3 regions of the Streptococcus sp. SCPM-O-B-15304 (M98) genome follow, and region 1 is predicted to be linked to each of the others. Evidence: predicted binding sites of a transcription regulator. Region 1 holds the regulator's gene; each other region holds the start of a gene.
What was found. Region 1 encodes HrcA, which represses chaperone genes, less so after heat shock. Its sites were predicted from a motif close to TTAGCACTCNNNNNNNNNGAGTGCTAA; they were not measured.
Positions count from the first base shown of each region.

Region 2: the regulator HrcA is predicted to act here: its motif matches at 3,194-3,220, upstream of groES (co-chaperone GroES).
Region 3: the regulator HrcA is predicted to act here: its motif matches at 4,328-4,354, upstream of AC3E7H_RS07295 (ATP-dependent Clp protease ATP-binding subunit).

Region 1 is NZ_JBYQGQ010000015.1:29,201-36,211, reverse strand. It holds gene mraY (phospho-N-acetylmuramoyl-pentapeptide-transferase) at 1-129, shown strand, start outside; gene AC3E7H_RS08765 (FUSC family protein) at 257-784, shown strand; gene AC3E7H_RS08760 (MerR family transcriptional regulator) at 860-1,216, shown strand; gene glnA (type I glutamate--ammonia ligase) at 1,252-2,598, shown strand; gene AC3E7H_RS08750 (PadR family transcriptional regulator) at 2,717-3,037, shown strand; gene AC3E7H_RS08745 (DUF2812 domain-containing protein) at 3,037-3,612, shown strand; gene AC3E7H_RS08740 (DUF2812 domain-containing protein) at 3,634-4,146, shown strand; gene hrcA (heat-inducible transcriptional repressor HrcA) at 4,308-5,342, shown strand; gene grpE (nucleotide exchange factor GrpE) at 5,369-5,884, shown strand; gene dnaK (molecular chaperone DnaK) at 6,129-7,011, shown strand, end outside.
Region 2 is NZ_JBYQGQ010000009.1:6,554-13,564, reverse strand. It holds gene serS (serine--tRNA ligase) at 1-1,145, shown strand, start outside; gene groL (chaperonin GroEL) at 1,245-2,864, opposite strand; gene groES (co-chaperone GroES) at 2,880-3,164, opposite strand; gene AC3E7H_RS06645 (DUF202 domain-containing protein) at 3,300-3,593, opposite strand; gene AC3E7H_RS06640 (PTS system mannose/fructose/sorbose family transporter subunit IID) at 3,696-4,550, opposite strand; gene AC3E7H_RS06635 (PTS mannose/fructose/sorbose/N-acetylgalactosamine transporter subunit IIC) at 4,534-5,376, opposite strand; gene AC3E7H_RS06630 (PTS sugar transporter subunit IIB) at 5,433-5,927, opposite strand; gene AC3E7H_RS06625 (PTS sugar transporter subunit IIA) at 5,942-6,379, opposite strand; gene AC3E7H_RS06620 (extracellular solute-binding protein) at 6,518-7,011, opposite strand, start outside.
Region 3 is NZ_JBYQGQ010000010.1:61,727-68,737, forward strand. It holds gene AC3E7H_RS07270 (SIALI-17 repeat-containing surface protein) at 1-1,007, opposite strand, end outside; gene AC3E7H_RS07275 (bifunctional methylenetetrahydrofolate dehydrogenase/methenyltetrahydrofolate cyclohydrolase) at 1,245-2,099, opposite strand; gene AC3E7H_RS07280 (amino acid ABC transporter ATP-binding protein) at 2,232-2,966, opposite strand; gene AC3E7H_RS07285 (amino acid ABC transporter permease) at 2,966-3,649, opposite strand; gene AC3E7H_RS07290 (DUF1797 family protein) at 3,846-4,076, shown strand; gene AC3E7H_RS07295 (ATP-dependent Clp protease ATP-binding subunit) at 4,473-6,725, shown strand; gene AC3E7H_RS07300 (NUDIX hydrolase) at 6,814-7,011, shown strand, end outside.

The DNA.
Region 1 (7,011 bases):
CACCATTTTGAGTTGGGTGGTTTTTCTGGGAAAGGTCAAGCTTGGAGTGAGTGGAAGGTTGATTTCTTCTTCTGGGGAGTGGGCTTGCTTGCTAGTCTCTTGACTTTGGCTTTCATGTATTTATTCTAAAAATAGAATATTGATTATAAGAGAGAAGGATTTATGCCCTTCTCTTTTTCTATTTGTAGCAGTTTATTGCATCCCCATCTCAAAAATAGGTAAATTTATGGTAAAATGGAGAAAGAGAGTTGAAATGATGAGTTATTTTAAAAAGTATACATTTGATAAATCTAAGTTTAAGTTAGGGATGCGAACGTTTAAAACAGGGATCGCTGTTTTTTTAGTTCTCATGATTTTTGGTTTTTTTGGTTGGAAAGGACTTCAGATTGGAGCCTTGACTGCAGTTTTTAGTTTAAGAGAAGACTTTGATAAGAGTGTCCACTTTGGGACATCACGTATTCTCGGAAATAGTATCGGTGGTTTTTATGCCCTGATTTTCTTTCTCTTGAATAACTTTTTTCATGGAGCCTTCTGGGTAACCCTTCTTGTTGTTCCGATTTGCACCATGTTAACCATTATGACAAATGTTGCAATGAACAATAAGGCAGGTGTTATCGGTGGAGTTGCGGCTATGTTGATTATTACCTTATCAATTCCAAATGGTGAGACAGTTTTGTACGTATTTGCCCGAGTTTTTGAAACCTTTATGGGTGTTTTTGTAGCAATTCTTGTAAATTACGATATTGATCGTTTACGGAGCATTTTACTGAAAAAAACAAAATAATGTCACAAGATATAACATTATTGATTGACGATTGAATTTTTTTAGACTATAATAGACAGAAAGAAGGAAGTGTACATGAAGGAAAAAGAATTTCGTCGCAATATGGCAGTTTTTCCTATTGGTAGTGTTATGAAGCTGACCGATCTTTCGGCGCGTCAAATTCGTTATTATGAAGATCAGGACTTGATAAAACCTGATCGAAACGAAGGTAATCGCCGTATGTACTCGCTGAATGATATGGATCGGTTGCTTGAGATTAAGGACTATATCTCTGAAGGTCTGAACATTGCTGCTATCAAGAAAAAATATGCTGAACGTGAGGCGAAAGCCAAGAAACCAGTTAGTCAAACTGAAGTGCGTAGGGCACTTCGGAATGAAGTTCTTCAACAAAGTCGCTTTGCTTCTCAACAATCACCTTTTGGTCGCGGTTAGGCAACCGCAAATCGTCATATATAAGGAGAAAAACCATGCCAATCACAGCTGCAGATATTCGTCGTGAAGTTAAGGAAAAAAATGTAACCTTTATCCGTCTCATGTTTTCAGATATTTTGGGAACAATGAAAAACGTCGAAATTCCTGCTACAGATGAACAACTAGACAAGGTCTTGTCAAACAAGGCTATGTTTGATGGATCTTCTATTGAAGGGTTTGTTCGTATCAATGAATCAGATATGTACTTGTACCCTGACCTGGACACTTGGACTGTCTTCCCTTGGGGAGATGAGAACGGTAGTGTCGCAGGATTGATCTGTGATGTCTATACAACAGAAGGAGAGCCATTTGCTGGAGATCCTCGAAGCAACCTTAAACGAGCTCTTCATCACATGGAGAAAGTTGGATTCAAATCTTTCAATCTTGGTCCGGAACCAGAATTCTTCCTATTCAAGCTTGATGAAAATGGAGACCCAACTCTTGAGGTGAATGACAAGGGTGGTTACTTTGATTTGGCGCCTACAGACCTTGCTGATAATACCCGTCGTGAGATTGTAAATGTCTTGACCAAGATGGGATTTGAAGTAGAAGCCAGTCACCACGAAGTTGCCGTAGGTCAACATGAGATTGACTTTAAGTACGATGAAGTTCTTCGTGCATGTGACAAGATTCAAATCTTTAAACTTGTTGTAAAGACAATTGCGCGTAAACATGGTTTGTATGCAACCTTTATGGCTAAACCTAAATTTGGTATCGCTGGTTCAGGAATGCACTGCAATATGTCCTTGTTTGATGATGAAGGGAACAACGCCTTCTTTGATCCAAATGATCCAAAAGGAATGCAATTGTCAGAAACAGCTTATCACTTCCTTGGTGGTTTGATCAAGCACGCCTACAACTACACAGCTATCATGAACCCGACCGTTAACTCATACAAACGTTTGGTTCCAGGCTACGAAGCGCCGGTTTACATCGCTTGGGCTGGTCGTAACCGTTCACCACTTGTCCGCGTTCCTGCTACTCGTGGAATGGGAACTCGTTTGGAGTTGCGCTCAGTAGACCCAATGGCAAATCCATATATCGCTATGGCTGTGCTTTTGGAAGTTGGTTTGCACGGTATTGAAAACAAAATCGAAGCACCAGCGCCAATCGAAGAAAACATCTATATCATGACTGCAGAAGAGCGTAAAGAGGCTGGCATCACAGACCTTCCATCAACTCTTCACAACGCTTTGAAGGCCATGACAGAAGACGAAGTGGTTAAAGCAGCTCTAGGTGAACACATCTACACTAGCTTCCTTGAAGCTAAACGCATCGAGTGGGCAAGCTATGCAACCTTCGTTTCACAATGGGAAATTGATAACTACCTAGATCTATACTAATGATAAATCAGAAAGATTGTCCGTGAGGACGATTTTTTTTCTTGCAATTTATATCGAGATGTGATATATTTTATATAACGAGATGCGATATATCGAACTAAATAGGAGGTCTGATTAAATGGAATTAACAGATAAGATTAGGCGTGTCTACCTTCCCATGACTGAAACGGGTTTTTATATTCTGTTCTGTCTGCAAAAGGAGAACCATGGCTATGGTATTACTCAAAAGGTTAAAGAGATGACAGATTCGCAGGTTTCCATTAGTCCTGGGACCATGTATGGAACCCTGTCAAAGATGGAAAAAGATGGTTTGATTTCCTTTGTTAGAGAAGAGGAAAAACGAAAGATTTATCAGATAACTGACTTGGGTCAGAAAGTTTTAGAAATTGAAGTCAAACGTATTGAACGGCTCTACAGAAATAGTCGGGAGGAGCTTTGATGGAAAAGAAAGTTGTTTATAGAATTGCTACCATTGCGGATTATGATAGAGAGGCTCTCTATCTCGGAGAAATGCATGCTCAGGGCTGGAAACTTAAGGAAGTAAGCTACTCTAACTTAGTAGTTGCGGTTAAGTATACTTTTGAAAAGTGCCAACCAGAGCAGGTGGTTTATCAGTTGGACTTTTATCCTATGAAAAAATCAGAAAGAGCTTCCTATTTACAACTGTTTAAAGATTGTGGCTGGGAGCATATTACAGACTTTAATGGGTTTTCCTATTTTAGAAAGCTTTATTCTGGAGTTGAGTCGGATGCCGAGTTTGAAATTTATAATGACGCGGCCGGGAAGTTAGCCATGGTCAAGCGCATTTTAATAATGCGGATGCTTCCTATTTTGCTTCTCTTTTCAGCTCTACTACCGGTTTTCTCAAAGTTTGTCAGTGGAGGTAGTTCTTTCAGTTGGGGAATGTTCTTGATTGTTATCATAAACTGTACTTTATTGATAGTTTTCACGATTCAGATTTCTTATATTTTTTGGAGATTGCTTCAAAAGTGGAAAGAATTATCTGATAAATAAGACCATTTTGGAGGTTAGACAATGAATAGCAAAGTACAATTTCGAATGTTTACCATTTTTGATTTGGATAAGGTAGAAGATTATTTACATGAGATGCATCTGAAAGGTTGGAAATTTAAATCGAATCGTTTTGGCTTTTTCTATTTTGAGCAATGCCGACCAAATGATATGATTTACCGTGTGTGGGATACTAGCTACCTTAGAAAAAATGAGGTAGATTTACAAAGTATTAAGGATAGAGGATGGGAGTTTGTGGAAAATTGTTCTTATTCTGTGTTTCGAAAAGCAACTTGTGATGTAGATTCAAATGATCAATCTTTCATGGACAATCGTCTTCGATGGGCTGATGTGAAATCTAGACTTCGTACATCTACAGTTTCTATCTCTGGCGGTTTAGTTGTTTGTATGAGCTTGTTTCGCGAAAGTCTCTCTCAGTCTTTCTTCCTTATTTTTGCCCTTTATGCCCTCATGATTTCCTATCTAATCTATAGTTTTTACAGACTTAAAAAGAAATATCTTGTGAATGTAGGATGATTTTCTAGGTCCTCAGACCGATTTTTAGCACTCTTGATAAAAGAGTGCTAATTTTTTGAGTTTTTGTCTTGACATTCTTTTCTAAGGGTGTATAATAGAATCATAAGTTAGCACTTGGATGTGTCGAGTGCTAAAAAGATCTATCAGAGAGGAGTGACGAGATGGTTACGGAACGTCAGCAGAGTATTTTAAATCTGATTATTGACATCTTTACCAAAACGCACGAACCTGTTGGATCCAAAGCCTTGCAAGAGTCTATCAACTCTAGTAGTGCTACCATTCGAAATGACATGGCGGCTTTAGAAAAGCAAGGTTTGCTTGAAAAGGCACATACTTCCAGTGGTCGGATGCCGAGTGTGGCTGGTTTTCAATACTATGTCAAACACTCCTTATCCTTCGACCGTTTAGCCGAGAATCAAGTTTATGAGATTGTAAAAGCCTTTGATCAAGAATTCTTCAAGCTAGAGGATATTCTTCAAGAGGCAACGAGAATCTTGACAGACTTGAGTGGTTGTACGGTTGTAGCGCTGGATGTAGAACCAAGTAGGCAGAAGCTGACAGCTTTTGATATTGTTGTCCTCGGGCAACATACAGCTCTTGCTGTTTTTACGCTTGATGAGTCTAGAACAGTTACCAGTCAGTTTTTGATTCCGAGAAATTTCTTGCAGGAGGATTTAAATCGCCTCAAGACCATGATTCAAGAACGTTTCTTGGATCAGACTGTTTTGGATATTCACTATAAGATTCGGACAGAGATTCCGCAGATTATCCAACGTTACTTCACAACAACGGATAATGTTATGGATCTCGTCGAACATATCTTTAAAGAAATGTTCAATGAAAATATCGTGGTTTCTGGGAAAGTCAATCTCTTGAATTTTGCTAATCTAGCAGCTTATCAGTTTTTTGATCAGCCACAAAAGGTTGCTTTGGAGATTCGAGAAAATCTGATTGGCGACCAGATGCAAAGTGTCCGAGTTGCGGATAGCCAAGAATCCTGTTTAGCTGACTTAGCAGTGATTAGCAGTAAGTTCCTGATTCCCTATCGTGGATTTGGAATCCTTGCGATTATAGGTCCCGTTAATCTGGATTATCAACAATTGGTCAATCAACTCAATGTAGTTAATCGAGTTTTGACTATGAAGTTGACGGATTTTTACCGCTATCTCAGCAGTAATCACTATGAAGTGAATTAAGATTGAAATCATTAAAGGAGGCGAAAATGGCCCAAGATATTAAAAATGAAGAAGTAAAAGAAGAGGAAGTTGTGGAAACAGCTGAAGAAACAACTCCTGAGAAGTCTGAATTGGACTTGGCGAATGAACGTGCCGAAGAATTTGAAAACAAATACCTTCGAGCTCATGCAGAAATGCAAAACATTCAGCGCCGTGCCAATGAAGAACGTCAACTCTTGCAACGCTACCGCAGCCAAGATTTGGCAAAAGCAATTTTGCCATCACTGGATAACCTTGAACGTGCCCTTGCCGTCGAAGGTTTGACAGATGATGTGAAGAAGGGCTTGGAAATGGTCCAAGAAAGTTTGGTACATGCTCTGAAAGAAGAAGGAATTGAAGAAATTCCAGCAGATGGAGAATTTGACCATAACTACCATATGGCCATTCAAACAGTCCCAGCAGATGACGAACATCCAGCAGATACCATCGCACAAGTCTTCCAAAAAGGCTACAAACTCCATGACCGCATCCTAAGACCGGCTATGGTAGTGGTTTATAACTAGGCAATTCTGACGGTAGCTAAAGCAACTCGTCAGAAAACGGCAATCGCTATGGCGTTTGCCTAGCCTCCTTACTAACTCGTCGTCGAAATAATATCGATTTCGACTTCTCGTGTCGCAACTTATATACATTGAAACCTTGTCCGAAACGACAATAAACTATGAAAGAAAGATAAGAAGCAAGCCGGAGGCTTGCAAGGAAAATATCAAAAAGAAAAAAGAGAATAAATAACAAGGAGAAAAACACATGTCTAAAATTATCGGTATTGACTTAGGTACAACAAACTCAGCAGTAGCAGTTCTTGAAGGAACTGAAAGCAAAATCATCGCAAACCCAGAAGGAAACCGCACAACTCCATCTGTAGTGTCATTCAAAAACGGTGAAATCATCGTTGGTGACGCTGCAAAACGTCAAGCAGTCACAAACCCAGATACAGTGATTTCTATCAAATCTAAGATGGGTACTTCTGAAAAAGTTTCTGCTAACGGTAAAGAATACACACCACAAGAAATCTCAGCTATGATCCTTCAATACTTGAAAGGTTATGCTGAAGAATACCTTGGTGAAAAAGTAACTAAAGCAGTTATCACAGTTCCAGCTTACTTCAACGATGCTCAACGTCAAGCAACAAAAGACGCTGGTAAAATTGCTGGTCTTGAAGTAGAACGTATCGTCAACGAACCAACTGCAGCAGCTCTTGCTTATGGTTTGGACAAGACTGACAAAGAAGAAAAAATCTTGGTATTCGACCTTGGTGGTGGTACATTTGACGTATCTATCCTTGAACTCGGTGATGGTGTCTTTGATGTATTGGCAACTGCAGGGGATAACAAACTCGGTGGTGACGACTTTGACCAAAAAATCATCGACCACTTGGTAGCAGAATTCAAGAAAGAAAACGGCATTGATTTGTCAACAGACAAGATGGCGCTTCAACGTTTGAAAGATGCAGCTGAAAAAGCGAAGAAAGACCTTTCTGGTGTGACTTCAACACAAATCAGCTTGCCATTCATCACTGCTGGTGAGGCTGGACCTCTTCACTTGGAAATGACTTTGACTCGTGCTAAATTCGACGATTTGACTCGTGATCTCGTAGAACGTACAAAGGTTCCAGTTCGCCAAGCCCTTT
Region 2 (7,011 bases), on a different contig from region 1:
AGGTTGAAACGCTTAAAGCGGAACGTAATACAGTTTCTGCTGAGATTGCTCAAGCTAAACGCAACAAAGAAAATGCAGATGATAAGATTGCAGCTATGCAAACCCTATCTGCAGAGGTAAAAGCTCTGGATGCTGAGTTGGCAGAAATTGATGCTAAATTAACAGAATTTACCACTACTCTTCCAAACATCCCAGCTGATAGCGTTCCTATTGGAGCAGACGAAGACGATAACGTAGAAGTTCGCCGTTGGGGAACTCCTCGCGAGTTTGACTTCGAACCAAAAGCTCACTGGGACCTTGGTGAAGACCTTGGTATTCTTGACTGGGAACGTGGTGGAAAAGTCACTGGAGCTCGCTTCCTCTTCTATAAAGGACTTGGAGCTCGTTTGGAACGTGCCATCTATAACTTTATGTTGGATGAGCATGGAAAAGAAGGCTATATAGAAGTCATCACACCTTACATGGTCAACCATGATTCTATGTTTGGTACTGGTCAATATCCAAAATTCAAAGAAGATACGTTTGAATTGAAAGACACAAACTATGTCCTCATTCCTACAGCTGAGGTTCCTCTGACCAACTACTACCGTGATGAAATTCTTGACGGAAAAGACTTGCCAATCTACTTTACCGCGATGAGTCCATCTTTCCGTTCTGAAGCTGGTTCAGCTGGTCGCGATACTCGCGGTTTGATCCGTTTGCACCAATTCCACAAGGTTGAAATGGTGAAATTTGCCAAACCAGAAGAATCATACGAAGAATTGGAAAAGATGACAGCTAACGCTGAAAACATCCTTCAAAAACTCAACCTTCCATACCGTGTGGTAGCTCTCTCTACAGGAGATATGGGCTTCTCAGCAGCAAAAACTTACGACTTGGAAGTGTGGATTCCTGCACAAAATACTTATCGTGAAATCTCAAGCTGTTCAAATACAGAAGATTTCCAAGCTCGTCGTGCCCAAATCCGTTACCGTGATGAAGCAGATGGAAAAGTGAAACTCCTTCACACTTTGAACGGTTCTGGACTTGCTGTTGGACGTACCGTTGCTGCTATTCTTGAAAACTATCAAAATGAAGATGGTTCTGTGACCATTCCAGAAGTTCTTCGTCCATACATGGGTGGAGCTGAAGTTATCAAACCATAACTAATTGAATGCAAAAAGAGGAAGCTGAACTTCCTCTTTAGAATTTACAAGAAAGAAAAACAGGTAGAAACCTTTATTTCCACCTGTTTCTTATATTTCTTAGTAACCACCCATCATAGATGGATCCATTGCTGGAGCTGGGGCTACTGGTTCTGGTTTATTCGCTACGACTGCTTCGGTTGTCAAGATGAGACTTGCTACTGAAGCGGCGTTTTGAAGGGCTGAACGACTTACCTTAACAGGATCGATGATTCCCGCTTCAATCATGTTAACCCATTCACCTGTCGCAGCGTTGAAGCCTGTTCCAAGCTCTGCATGCTTCAAACGATCGATAACGATTGAACCTTCATAGCCTGCGTTGTAGGCAATTTGGCGAACCGGCTCTTCTAAGGCACGAAGAACAATGCTACGTCCTGTTGCTTCATCACCTGTCAATTCTAAAGCTTCAACAGCTGGAATGACATTCACTAAGGCAGTACCACCACCTGCAACGATACCTTCTTCAACAGCTGCACGAGTCGCGTTAAGAGCATCTTCGATACGGAGTTTCATTTCTTTCAACTCAGTTTCAGTTGCAGCACCAACCTTGATAACAGCTACTCCACCTGACAATTTAGCCAAGCGTTCTTGAAGTTTTTCACGGTCGAATTCTGAAGTTGTTGTTTCAATTTGAGACTTGATGACAGCGACACGGTTAGCAATTGCTTCAGGATTACCTGCGCCTTCTACAATAACAGTGCTATCTTTATCTACAGACACTTTAGCTGCTTGACCTAAAGCTTCGATGGTAGCATCTTTCAACTCAAGACCAAGGTCTTCGGTAATAACAGTTCCACCTGTCAAAATCGCAATATCTTCCAACATCGCTTTACGACGGTCACCGAAACCAGGAGCCTTAACAGCAACTACGTTGAAAGTTCCACGAATCTTGTTCAAGACAAGAGTTGGAAGAGCTTCACCGTCAACGTCATCTGCAATAATCAAGATCGGACGGCTACTTTGAAGAATACTTTCTAGAAGTGGCAAAATTTCTTGGATGTTTGAGATTTTCTTATCAGTGATTAAAATGTATGGATTTTCAAGGTCTGCAACCATTTTTTCATTGTCAGTGACCATGTACTGTGATAGATAACCACGATCGAATTGCATTCCTTCTACAACTTCAAGCTCTGTTTCCATACCACGTGATTCTTCAATAGTGATAACTCCATCTTTACCAACTTTTTCCATGGCTTCAGAGATGTATTCACCCACTTTTTCAGAGCGAGAGGATACGGCAGCGACTTGTGCGATTGCTTCCTTGCTTGATACTGGAATGGCATTGTTCTTCAAGGCTTCTACAGCAGTTGCAACTGCTGCTTCAATCCCACGACGGATACCGATTGGGTTTGCTCCTGCTGTAACGTTCTTGATTCCTTCACGAACGATGGCTTGGGTCAAGACAGTTGCAGTGGTTGTTCCGTCACCAGCAATATCGTTGGTTTTAGAAGCTACTTCTGATACCAATTTGGCACCCATATTTTCAAAATGGTCTTCTAGTTCAATTTCTTTAGCGATTGTCACCCCGTCATTGGTAATCAATGGTGAGCCGAATGATTTTTCAAGAACAACATTACGGCCTTTAGGCCCCAAGGTTACTTTAACTGTATCAGCTAGGATATCAACACCACGTACCATAGCTGAACGAGCATCTGATGAAAATTTAATGTCTTTTGCCATACTTACTTCCTCCTCTTATTCTTCCACGATTGCTAAAATGCTAGCTTCACCAACGATGACATATTTTTCATCGCCATCTTTGACCTCGATACCTGCATGAGCTTCGACTAAAACTTGATCTCCAACTTTTACACTTGGAGCAACTAGTTCACCGCTCAAGGTACGAACACCTTGTCCTGTAGCCACTACTTTAGCTGTTTTTGTTTTTTCTTGAGCTGATCCTGCAAGGACAAAGCCTCCAACAGTTTGTTCTTTTTCTTCAATTTTCAAGACCACGCGGTCTCCTAATGGTTTCAACATCTGTTTTCCTCCATAACATAATCATATTGTTAGCACTCTTTACTAACGAGTGCTAAACCATAGTTCTATTGTATCACTTAGTCAGAAATAGTCAAGAAAAAAACACCTCAAAATGAATGAGATGTTCCTTAAAGATCACTTTAGAATTATTAACTTTCGATTAAAATCATCGACGACTTTTTGGAGATTGATTCGTCCTCGATAAATACCATATCCAAAAACCACCATTCCCAATATTCCAACTAAGGCAAGTAAAATTCCGAAAATTAAGATTGGGAGTAAGCTATTATGAAAGAGATAAATCAAGACCATACCTACACTGGTAATGATAAAGAGTAAGCTAAACCAACGGCCAAGATTTTCAATCATATGACGTTGATACTTAATTTCTGTTTCATATCCATTAACAAGTTCTTGTTTTGTAACCATGAGGATCCTCCTGACAAAAATTGAGAATGAAGGGTAAGAGAAGGAGGTTGGTCTACTTCATTCTCAAAATTTTCTACTAGTAAATATGTGCTTTTCTTGAGCTTAGTAATTAAGATGCGGGTCAAAGATACCTAGAGCAACACCAACCAAAGCGACAACAACTAGAAGCAACATTACTTTGTTTGGTGAAACTTTTTTCTTAGACATTAACCACCAGCAAATAGTGATGAAAGTTGCTGTCAAGAGACCTGGATAAACACCATCAATCTTTTCTTGGATATTTAAGAAGACTTTTCCTTCAGAATTCTCGAATTGAAGGGCTGTTGTAACAGATACCCAAGTTGCTGCTACCGCACCGATAACCATACCACCAACAACGCTAATCGCTTTACGAAGAGCTTGTCCTTTTGGTCCTACTAGAAATTCAACGGCTTTATCCCCCAATTGATATCCTTTGAAGAAGGCAAAGCGCATACCAAAGTATACTAAGAGGTTCCATACGACGATGTAGAAGATAGCACCAGCGATGTTACCACCTTTAGAGAGACCGAGGGCAATCCCCAAAAGAACTGGAATCAAGGTCCCAACGACCAATGAGTCACCGATACCAGCGATTGGACCCATCAAACCGGCACGCATACCATTGATGGTTTCACCATCTACTGCATCTCCATTTGCACGCGCTTCTTCCAAACCAGCCGTAATCCCTACAACGAGAGAGCCAAGTTGTGGTTCAGTATTGAAGAAGGCAGTATAGGTTTGCATAGCATCTTTTTGTTCTTCTTTTGTATCATACATTTCTTCTACGATTGGAAGCATAGAAGTCAAGTACCCGAAGGTTTGCATGTGTTCTTGAGAGAAACAAGTCAAATGACCATAATACCAATGATGAAATGCTTTTGCTAATGTTTTCTTTGAAATTTTCTTTCTATCAGCCATTTTAAATATCCTCCTCATCATCGTCTACGTAAACAACCCCAGCTGGAGCAGCTTTCATAGATTTGATTACTTCAAGTTCATAGTAGATTACTGCAAAGATCAATGAAACAACTGCACTAGCTACCAAGTTCAATCCTAGAGATTTAGCCAAGGTAAATCCAACAAAGAATGGAATGAAGTCAGTTGCTTTTGTAACAATTTGTTTCAACAAGATAGCAATACCGACACATGGGAGAAGGGCTCCAACTGTAAAGAGGGCTTTCATCCAGAAACCATCCATAGGAAGGTAAAGTTTCATCAAATCAACCATGTTTTCACCATATTTAGTGATAATCATAGTTGGAAGGAAAGAGAAGAGGAAGTGAGAGATCCAAGGATAAATCCAGTCAACTGCGTAGAGTTTTTTAAAGTTTCCTTCTTCAACAGCTTTCCAACCAATGTGTTGCCAAAGCAAGTTCATTGTAGCTGTACCGTAGAAAAGAACAGTACCGATTGTCCCAACGGCCGCACCGATTGGGGCTGCAGCTGCTGCAATTCCAGCTTCGTCTGTGATGTGATTTGCATGCACAAACAAGATAGCAAGAGGAACACCGATATAAGAGATTGCACGAACATCAGCAGATACGGTTCCACCAGGTGTTACCAAGGCGATATAAACGACTTGAAGGGCAACCCCGACCATAATACCGGTTGTCACATCTCCAAGAATTAAACCTGAGATCAACCCACCGATCAAGGGACGACCGAGTGTATAGTTCCCGATACTGGAACCTCCCATACCAGGCATTGAAGACAAGCTGGCGAAAACTGCAAGCAAGATTGCTTGAATCCATGAAATTGTCATAACAAACGCTCCTTTTGTTTGTAAATTTATTTACCTAACTAATAAAACTGTTAGGTTTAAAAACCAAATTTAGATTTGAAATCATCCCAGTAACCAATTGAAACATCCGGCAACAATTGGAATTTCACCTTATATCCTGCTGCTTGAATAGCCTGAAAGGCTTCTGCTTCTTCCTGGGTGATGGATTGGTTATTGCCCAATTTCACTGCACCAGGTCTATCATTTGCAGGGCCAACGATGATTTCTCTGACATCACCTGGGACAAAACCTTGATCCACCAAAATTTCCTTCATATCGATTGGGTTTTTGGTAATCAAGAAGTACCGACTGTCAGATTCCGTTACTTTTGCTGACTTTTCTTTAAAGGCTTCTTTTGTCCATACAAAGGTTTTCTTGTCTGATGCGCCTTTGTAAGCTTGGATCAAAACCTTGTTTGATGCTGCTGCATCGTTTACGGCAATCAAACCATCACATGGTTTTTCTTTTGCCCAGCGTGTGACTGTTTGACCGTGAATCATGCGGTCATCAATCCGTACAAATGTTACTACCATAAGGTACCTCCCTATTAAATATCGTCATCATCTTCTTCAGCACTAGTGGCTGAAACTTCAAAAGGTTGTAGTGCAGATTGTGCTTCTGATAAGATAGTTGCTGACAAATCGTCTCCATCCAACACATCCTTCATCACAACTGCTGTCAGGGCCATGGTCAGGTTCATCCCACCAAGAATCAAAGCTCCATCTAGCTTTCCAGCTTCTTCTAGGACAGTGGCTGCCGTAGTTAATGGACTACCACCTACAATATCTGCTAAGACTAGCACAGAATCATCTGCTGTCAATTCTGAAATGCTCTCTCTAAAATCAACTGCAAAGTCATCGACCGATTTTCCTTCTTTAAGTCCAACTGCGATGACCTGATTCATCTTGTCACCAGCAAACATAGCTAGCGATGTTTTTAGTCCTTCTGCCAATCCACCATGACTGACTAAAATGAGATATTTCATTTTGCTACACCTCCTTTATTTGACTCTATTGTAGAATATTTGGAAGCGTTTTTACATTGTCAAATGTCACATGATAAACATGACATTTAGCAACAAAAAAATGACATCTGTCACTTGACACAATGTCATCTTATTTTTTTAAACTCCTACCTGAAGACTACTTTCAATTTCCCTCTGAATTTGAGGCAAGCGGTTCTCGACATCTTGATAGCGCAAAGCATTGCCAATCAAGTAGTCCAGCTTTTCCAACATTTCTTTAGAGACATTCTTGGGACTACTTTCAACAGCTTGTTCCATGATACGATTCAAGGTCTGATTGGTCAAGGAATCCGTGCCAAAATCATCTACCTGTAGAAGATCTTTACTAGATTGACTTTGTACCACCTGTGGCATAACGGAAATCCCTTGAGATTGAGCAAAGAGGAGTTGTTGAATTTCTGGATCTTCTGTCAACAATTGCATCAATTCCCAAACTAACTTGGAATGAGGAGTCCGAGCAGACATGGCAAAAGAAGTCGTCGTAACCAAAGTCGCCTTTGTAGTTTTTGACTTAGCAGGCATAGGGATACAGGTCCAGGTAAAGTTTGAATATTTATAAACGTGGTAAGGATAAGGTTTATAGGTTCTATATT
Region 3 (7,011 bases), on a different contig from region 1:
CTTCCTGAGTACCAACGACTACTTGGTTGCTTATTAGTAACTTGGACAGCAATGGTATTTTCACTACCATCTTTATTTAAAAATTCAGTAATATCGTATGAAAAATGATTGTAACCACTTGGATAATGACCGACAAATTTACCATTGACATAGACTTTAGAGTCCATGTAGACACCATCAAAGTTGATCCGAACATCCTTGTCCTTAGCAGCTTCGTCAACCGTGAAGGTCTTACGATACCAGGCAGTACCCCCGTTTAATTGACCACCTTCATTTCGGGCAGGAGACTTGTGATCAAAATCAAAATAAATGCTCCAGTCATGAGGAAGGTTCAACTTAGACCAGTCATGAACATCCACATCTTTCTTAGAAAAGTCACCCTGAGCGTTTAGTTTAAAATACCAGTCTTTGTTGAAATTTTGTTTTCTCTCTTCAAGGAGCTGATTTTCTTTTTCCTTCTCTTTTGTAGCTTGAGGTGATTCACTTGCAGAAGCTTTTTCTTCCTTGCTTTTATCATCCGTTACAGGTTTATTTTGATTAGGTGTATCAGTATGTTCTTCTCGAACTGCTGGCTTTTCAGAACTTGCTTCTGAAATTATAGACTCTTTCCCCTCTACTTCAGCAGCAGGTTTTTCAGTTTTTTCAACTTTGTCTTCTTTAGGGCTGACTACTTCCGCTTCCTTTTCTTCCTTAGGACTTATTGCCTCAGTCACCTTTTCTTCACTTGCTGGTTTTGCGGATTCAACCGCATCATTTCCTTCTTCAGTAGCGGAATCTTGTGGGCCATTTTGCTCAGCTTTTGCAATGGCTGCAGCAAGATCATCCGGAAGCTTATCTAAAGGTTGAACTTGATGAATCGTTTCCTCGCTGGGACTTGCTGCTTCAGTTTCAGCAGCTTGAGCCACCTGAAGACCAAATATACTAGCTCCAATCATAACCGAAGCCGCACCAATGGCAAATTTACGAATACTATAATGACATCGTCTTTCAAAAAATCTCTTATCCATTATTGTTCCTTTCCAATATTCTAGTAAGCGATTACATTTTACTCCAAAAAATAAACCTCCCTCTAGACGCTTACTTATTTTATCCATATAAATATTGATGCTTTTAATATATCAAAATAGTAGAGTTTTTTCAATAATTTGTAGAAGTTTTACTGTAATTTTATTAAAATAAGTGCAAGAAAAAACAAGTTCACTTTTTAGAACTTGTTTCTTCACTATCTAAAATAAATGCTTGTTCTATCTATCCAAGCTACGCAATGCAGCCTGATAAGTTTGCTCCATTAGCATAGTAATGGTCATAGGCCCAACTCCACCAGGTACAGGCGTGATATGACTAGCTATTGGCGCAACAGCCTCATAGTCAACATCTCCACAGAGCTTGCCATTTTCATCTCGGTTCATCCCCACATCAATAACAACAGCCCCAGGTTTGACAAAGTCAGCAGTCACAAATTTGGCACGACCGATTGCTACCACAAGAATATCAGCTTTAGAAGCTACCTTAGCAAGGTTATGAGTTCGTGAGTGGGTCAAGGTTACAGTTGCATTCTTAGCCAACAGTAACTGGGCCATGGGTTTCCCAACAATATTGGAACGACCAATGACAACTGCATTTTTACCTTCTAAGTCAATCCCATACTCATGAAACATTTCCATAATACCAGCAGGAGTTGAAGGAATCATAACTGGGTGACCAGACCAAAGGCGTCCCATGTTGAGCGGATGAAAACCATCCACATCCTTTTCTGGATCAATGGCTAGTAGAACAGCCTCTTCATCGATGTGTTTTGGTAAAGGCAATTGAACCAAAATCCCATGCCAAGCTGGATCTTGATTGTATTTGGCAATCAATTCCAATAATTCCTCTTGGGTAATTGTTTCAGGAACTCGCACGACTTCACTTTGGAAACCTGCAGCTATCGCTGAACGTTCCTTGTTACGAACGTAAACCTGACTGGCTGGATTGTCCCCAACCAAAATAACCACCAAACCAGGCACCAAACCTGTCTCTTCCTTCAATTTCGCAGTCTTTTCAGCCAATTGTCCTTGTAGCTTGGCTGCAAGAGCCTTGCCATCAATAATCTGTGTCATGTGTTTTCTCTTTTCTAACAAATATCTTCTATTATATCAAAAAAACACTTGTCCCTCTAACACTTCTTACCTAAGAGACTTTATAGTCTGAAACTATAAGAAAAGGCCCACTTGGAGCTTTTCATGATATTCTTACAAAACCTTACTCAAGAAATCCTTGGTTCTTTGTTCTTGGGTTTGTTCAAAGACTTGCTCTGGAGTTCCGTCTTCGACAACAACACCGTCAGCCATAAAGATGACACGGTCTGCTACTTCACGCGCAAAGCCCATCTCATGTGTTACGATGACCATGGTCATACCTGACTTGGCAAGTTCCTGCATAACCGCTAGTACTTCCCCTACCATTTCTGGGTCTAGGGCAGAAGTCGGTTCATCAAAGAGTAGGACATCTGGTTCCATGGCAAGACCACGAGCAATAGCGATACGTTGTTGCTGCCCACCAGACAAACTTTGTGGATAAGCATTTGCCTTATCTGGTAAACCAACTTTTTCCAAGAGCTCATGCGCTCTTTTCTCAGCAACTTCCTTACTTTCCCCTTTGGTCTTGATAGGAGAAAGCGTGATGTTATCCTTCACTGTCATATTGGGGAAGAGATTGAACTGTTGGAATACCATTCCCATCTTTTCACGCATGGCAAAGAGGTCGTTTTTCTTATCTGTAATGTCTACTCCTTCAAAGATAACCTTTCCTTTTGTCGCTTCTTCGAGGAGATTCATAGAGCGAAGGAGGGTTGACTTCCCGCTACCTGACGGTCCGATAATCACCACTACTTCTCCCTTTTTAATCTCCAGATCAATTCCTTTTAAAACTTCATTCTTTCCAAAGCTTTTATGAAGGTTTTCAATTTTAATTAGCGTTTCAGTCATTATTTTTTCTCTCCTTGTCCCATACGATTTTCAAAAGCTTTCAAGGCTAGTGTCAAGATAGAGGTCATAATCAAGTAGTAAAAGGCTGCAAATAAGAGTGGAGTTAAAGGCAAGTAGGTGGTTGTTGACACCGTTGTAGCTCCATTCCACAATTCCATGACACCGATTGCTGACAAGAGTGAACTATCCTTGATAATGGTAATAAACTCATTCCCCAAGGCTGGCAAGATATTCTTGATGGCCTGTGGCAAGATGACATAGCGCATAGCATTTTTAGGACGAATCCCTAGAGAGTAAGCCGCCTCTAATTGCCCTTTAGGTACTGCATTGATACCAGCACGAACTGTTTCTGATACATAGGCACCACTATTCATAGAGATAATGATAATCCCTGGAATCAAACGTGAAAAATCAACTCCCAAAACTCCAATCTGAATTGTCGGAGCATTGATATGCATAAGAGCAAAAGCAATCATGATCTGTACCATCATAGGTGTTCCACGGAAAATCCAAATATAAACATTGGCAAGCCAAGCTATGGGCTTCATTTTCGAACGTTGAGCAAAAGCCAAGACTACCCCTAAAATTGTCCCCAAAAAGACAACCAAAACAGAGATCAAGACTGTTACAAGAGCACCATAGTTAAAATATGGCAGATATTTAGGTAAAAAAGAAAAATTCATAAATCCACTACTTTCTAATTTCTAACTTAAAACTTGTATGAGTATAACATGTTTTGAATAAAAATGCAATCATTTTCCTTTTATTTTCAATAAAATTTCAAAGAAAACAGAAATAGCGAGAAATCTTAGTTTTTTCTAGTCAAGTGGATACTCTTTATGGTAAAATAGTAACGATAAGAAATGGAGGAGAATCAAAATGGAATCACATTTGGTTAGAATCATCAACCGCCTAGAAGCAATGACAAAAGATGGTGGTAACTTAAAACGTAACTTTGAGCGCGAGGGAGTTGTTGTAGCTGAAGTTGCTTTTAACCATGATGAAGAAAATGGCCCAATCTTTACACTTCGTGATGTTGAAGCTCGTGAAACATATACTTTTGACAGCATCGACTTGATTGCGATGGAAATTTACGAACTTCTATACTAATAATAGATATACAGAGGTTGGGACAAAAGATCCCGACCTCACTTTTTATTAGCAATCAAACTTTGACGCGGTAGCTGATTGGACTTTTCGTTCGTCTTTTAGACTCCCAAAACTCCTAATCATCTTCGCGGGGCTGGGACTACGAAATCGAAACTTTGTCTATCGATTTCTGTCCCACCGCCTTTCACCAACGAGAATCCTTTTTGTATGACAAATAGGATTTTTTTCTTGCTATCAAAATCTTCTCCAGATTAGCGCTCTACTATTTATAGTGCTAGTATCCAATCTTTTTACTTGAATTGCCCAATAATCATGATATAATTAAATTATATACTTGTTTGACTATTTTTGACCTTTTAGATTTAGTCAAGACTAAGAAAGAAATGAGGTGGCGGTATGCTCTGTCAAAACTGTAAAATCAATGACTCAACGATTCATCTTTATACCAATCTCAATGGGCAACAAAAGCAAATCGATCTTTGCCAAAATTGCTACAAAATTATCAAAACAGATCCTAACAATAGCTTATTTAAAGGAATTACAGATTTAAACAACCGTGATTTTGATCCCTTTGGAGACTTCTTTAACGATCTCAACAACTTTAGACCTTCTTCTAATAACAACAATATCCCCCCAACTCAGTCAGGCGGTGGATACGGTGGAAATGGTGGCTATGGTTCCCAAAATCGTGGTCCTGCTCAAACACCACCACCAATTCAGGAAAAAGGACTCTTGGATGAATATGGTATCAATGTCACTGAGATTGCCCGTCTTGGAAATATTGACCCTGTAATTGGCCGTGACGAAGAGATTATCCGTGTCATTGAAATCCTCAACCGCAGAACAAAAAACAACCCTGTCCTCATCGGTGAGCCCGGTGTTGGTAAGACAGCTGTTGTCGAAGGTTTAGCTCAGAAAATTGTTGACGGTGATGTTCCCCATAAGCTTCAAGGCAAAGAAGTCATCCGCTTAGATGTCGTTAGCCTTGTTCAAGGAACAGGTATCCGAGGTCAGTTTGAAGAGCGCATGCAAAAACTCATGGAAGAAATTCGTGAGCGCGAGGATGTTATTCTCTTCATTGACGAAATTCATGAAATTGTCGGTGCTGGTTCAGCAGGAGAAGGGAATATGGATGCAGGAAATATCCTAAAACCAGCTCTTGCTCGTGGCGAACTCCAACTGGTTGGTGCTACTACCCTCAATGAATATCGCATCATCGAAAAAGATGCTGCCCTTGAACGTCGTATGCAACCTGTCAAAGTTGATGAACCAACCGTTGAAGAAACCATTATTATCCTGAAAGGTATCCAAAAGAAATACGAAGATTACCACCACGTTCATTATACTGACGGCGCTATCGAAGCGGCCGCTACCCTTTCTAACCGCTACATCCAAGATCGTTTCTTGCCAGACAAGGCCATTGACCTTCTAGATGAAGCTGGTTCAAAAATGAACTTAACCTTGAATTTTGTAGATCCTAAGGTCATCGACCAACGCTTAATCGAAGCAGAAAATCTCAAGGCACAAGCAACCCGCGATGAAGATTTTGAAAAAGCAGCCTACTTCCGTGACCAGATTGCCAAATATAAGGAAATGCAAAAGACCAAGGTAACGGATCAGGATACCCCAATCATCAGCGAAAAGACGATTGAACACATCATCGAACAAAAAACTAATATTCCAGTTGGTGATTTGAAAGAAAAAGAACAATCTCAACTCATCAACCTAGCAGATGACCTCAAGGCTCATGTTATTGGTCAAGATGATGCAGTTGATAAGATCGCTAAGGCTATCCGTCGTAACCGTGTTGGACTCGGTACTCCAAACCGTCCAATCGGTAGCTTCCTTTTTGTTGGTCCTACCGGTGTCGGTAAAACAGAACTTTCTAAACAGCTGGCCATCGAACTCTTTGGTTCTGCTGACAGCATGATTCGCTTTGACATGAGTGAATACATGGAAAAACACAGCGTGGCTAAACTCGTTGGTGCCCCTCCAGGATACGTAGGCTATGATGAAGCAGGTCAATTGACTGAAAAAGTTCGTCGTAACCCCTACTCACTAATCCTCTTGGATGAAGTTGAAAAAGCCCATCCAGATGTTATGCATATGTTCCTTCAAGTCTTGGACGATGGTCGTTTAACGGATGGTCAAGGTCGTACTGTTAGCTTTAAAGACGCCATCATTATCATGACCTCAAATGCAGGTACAGGTAAGGCAGAAGCTAGTGTTGGATTTGGTGCTGCTAGAGAAGGCCGTACTAACTCTGTTCTTGGAGAATTAGGCAACTTCTTTAGCCCAGAATTCATGAACCGTTTTGATGGCATTATCGAATTCAAGGCCCTCAGCAAGGAAAATCTCCTTCAAATCGTTGATCTCATGTTAGATGATGTCAATCAACGTCTCTCAAGCAATAACATCCATTTAGATGTAACAGATAAGGTTAAGGAGAAACTTGTAGACCTTGGTTATGATCCAAAAATGGGAGCTCGTCCACTACGTCGTACCATTCAAGATCATATCGAAGATGCGATTACAGACTACTACCTTGAAAATCCAAGCGAGAAAAACCTCAAAGCCGTCATGACTAGCAATGGTAAAATCATGATTAAATCAAAAAATAAATTGGAAACAGTTGACTCAAATGACTAATTCCACATACTAAAAGAATGTTCTTACTTGACAGTAAGAGCATTCTTTAATATGATAGAAAGAAAGCGCACACATAAAGGAGAAATTTATGACAAATCCAACCTTTGGAGAAAAAAAAGAGGGTGTAACCTACAAAACTAGATATGGTGTTTATGCAGTCATCCCTGACTCAGCACTTGAAAAGATTATCCTCGTTCAAGCTCCAAATGGTGCATGGTTCTTGCCTGGTGGCGAGATTGAAGCAGGTGAAGATCATTTTGAAGCTCTCAAACGAGAACTGATTGAA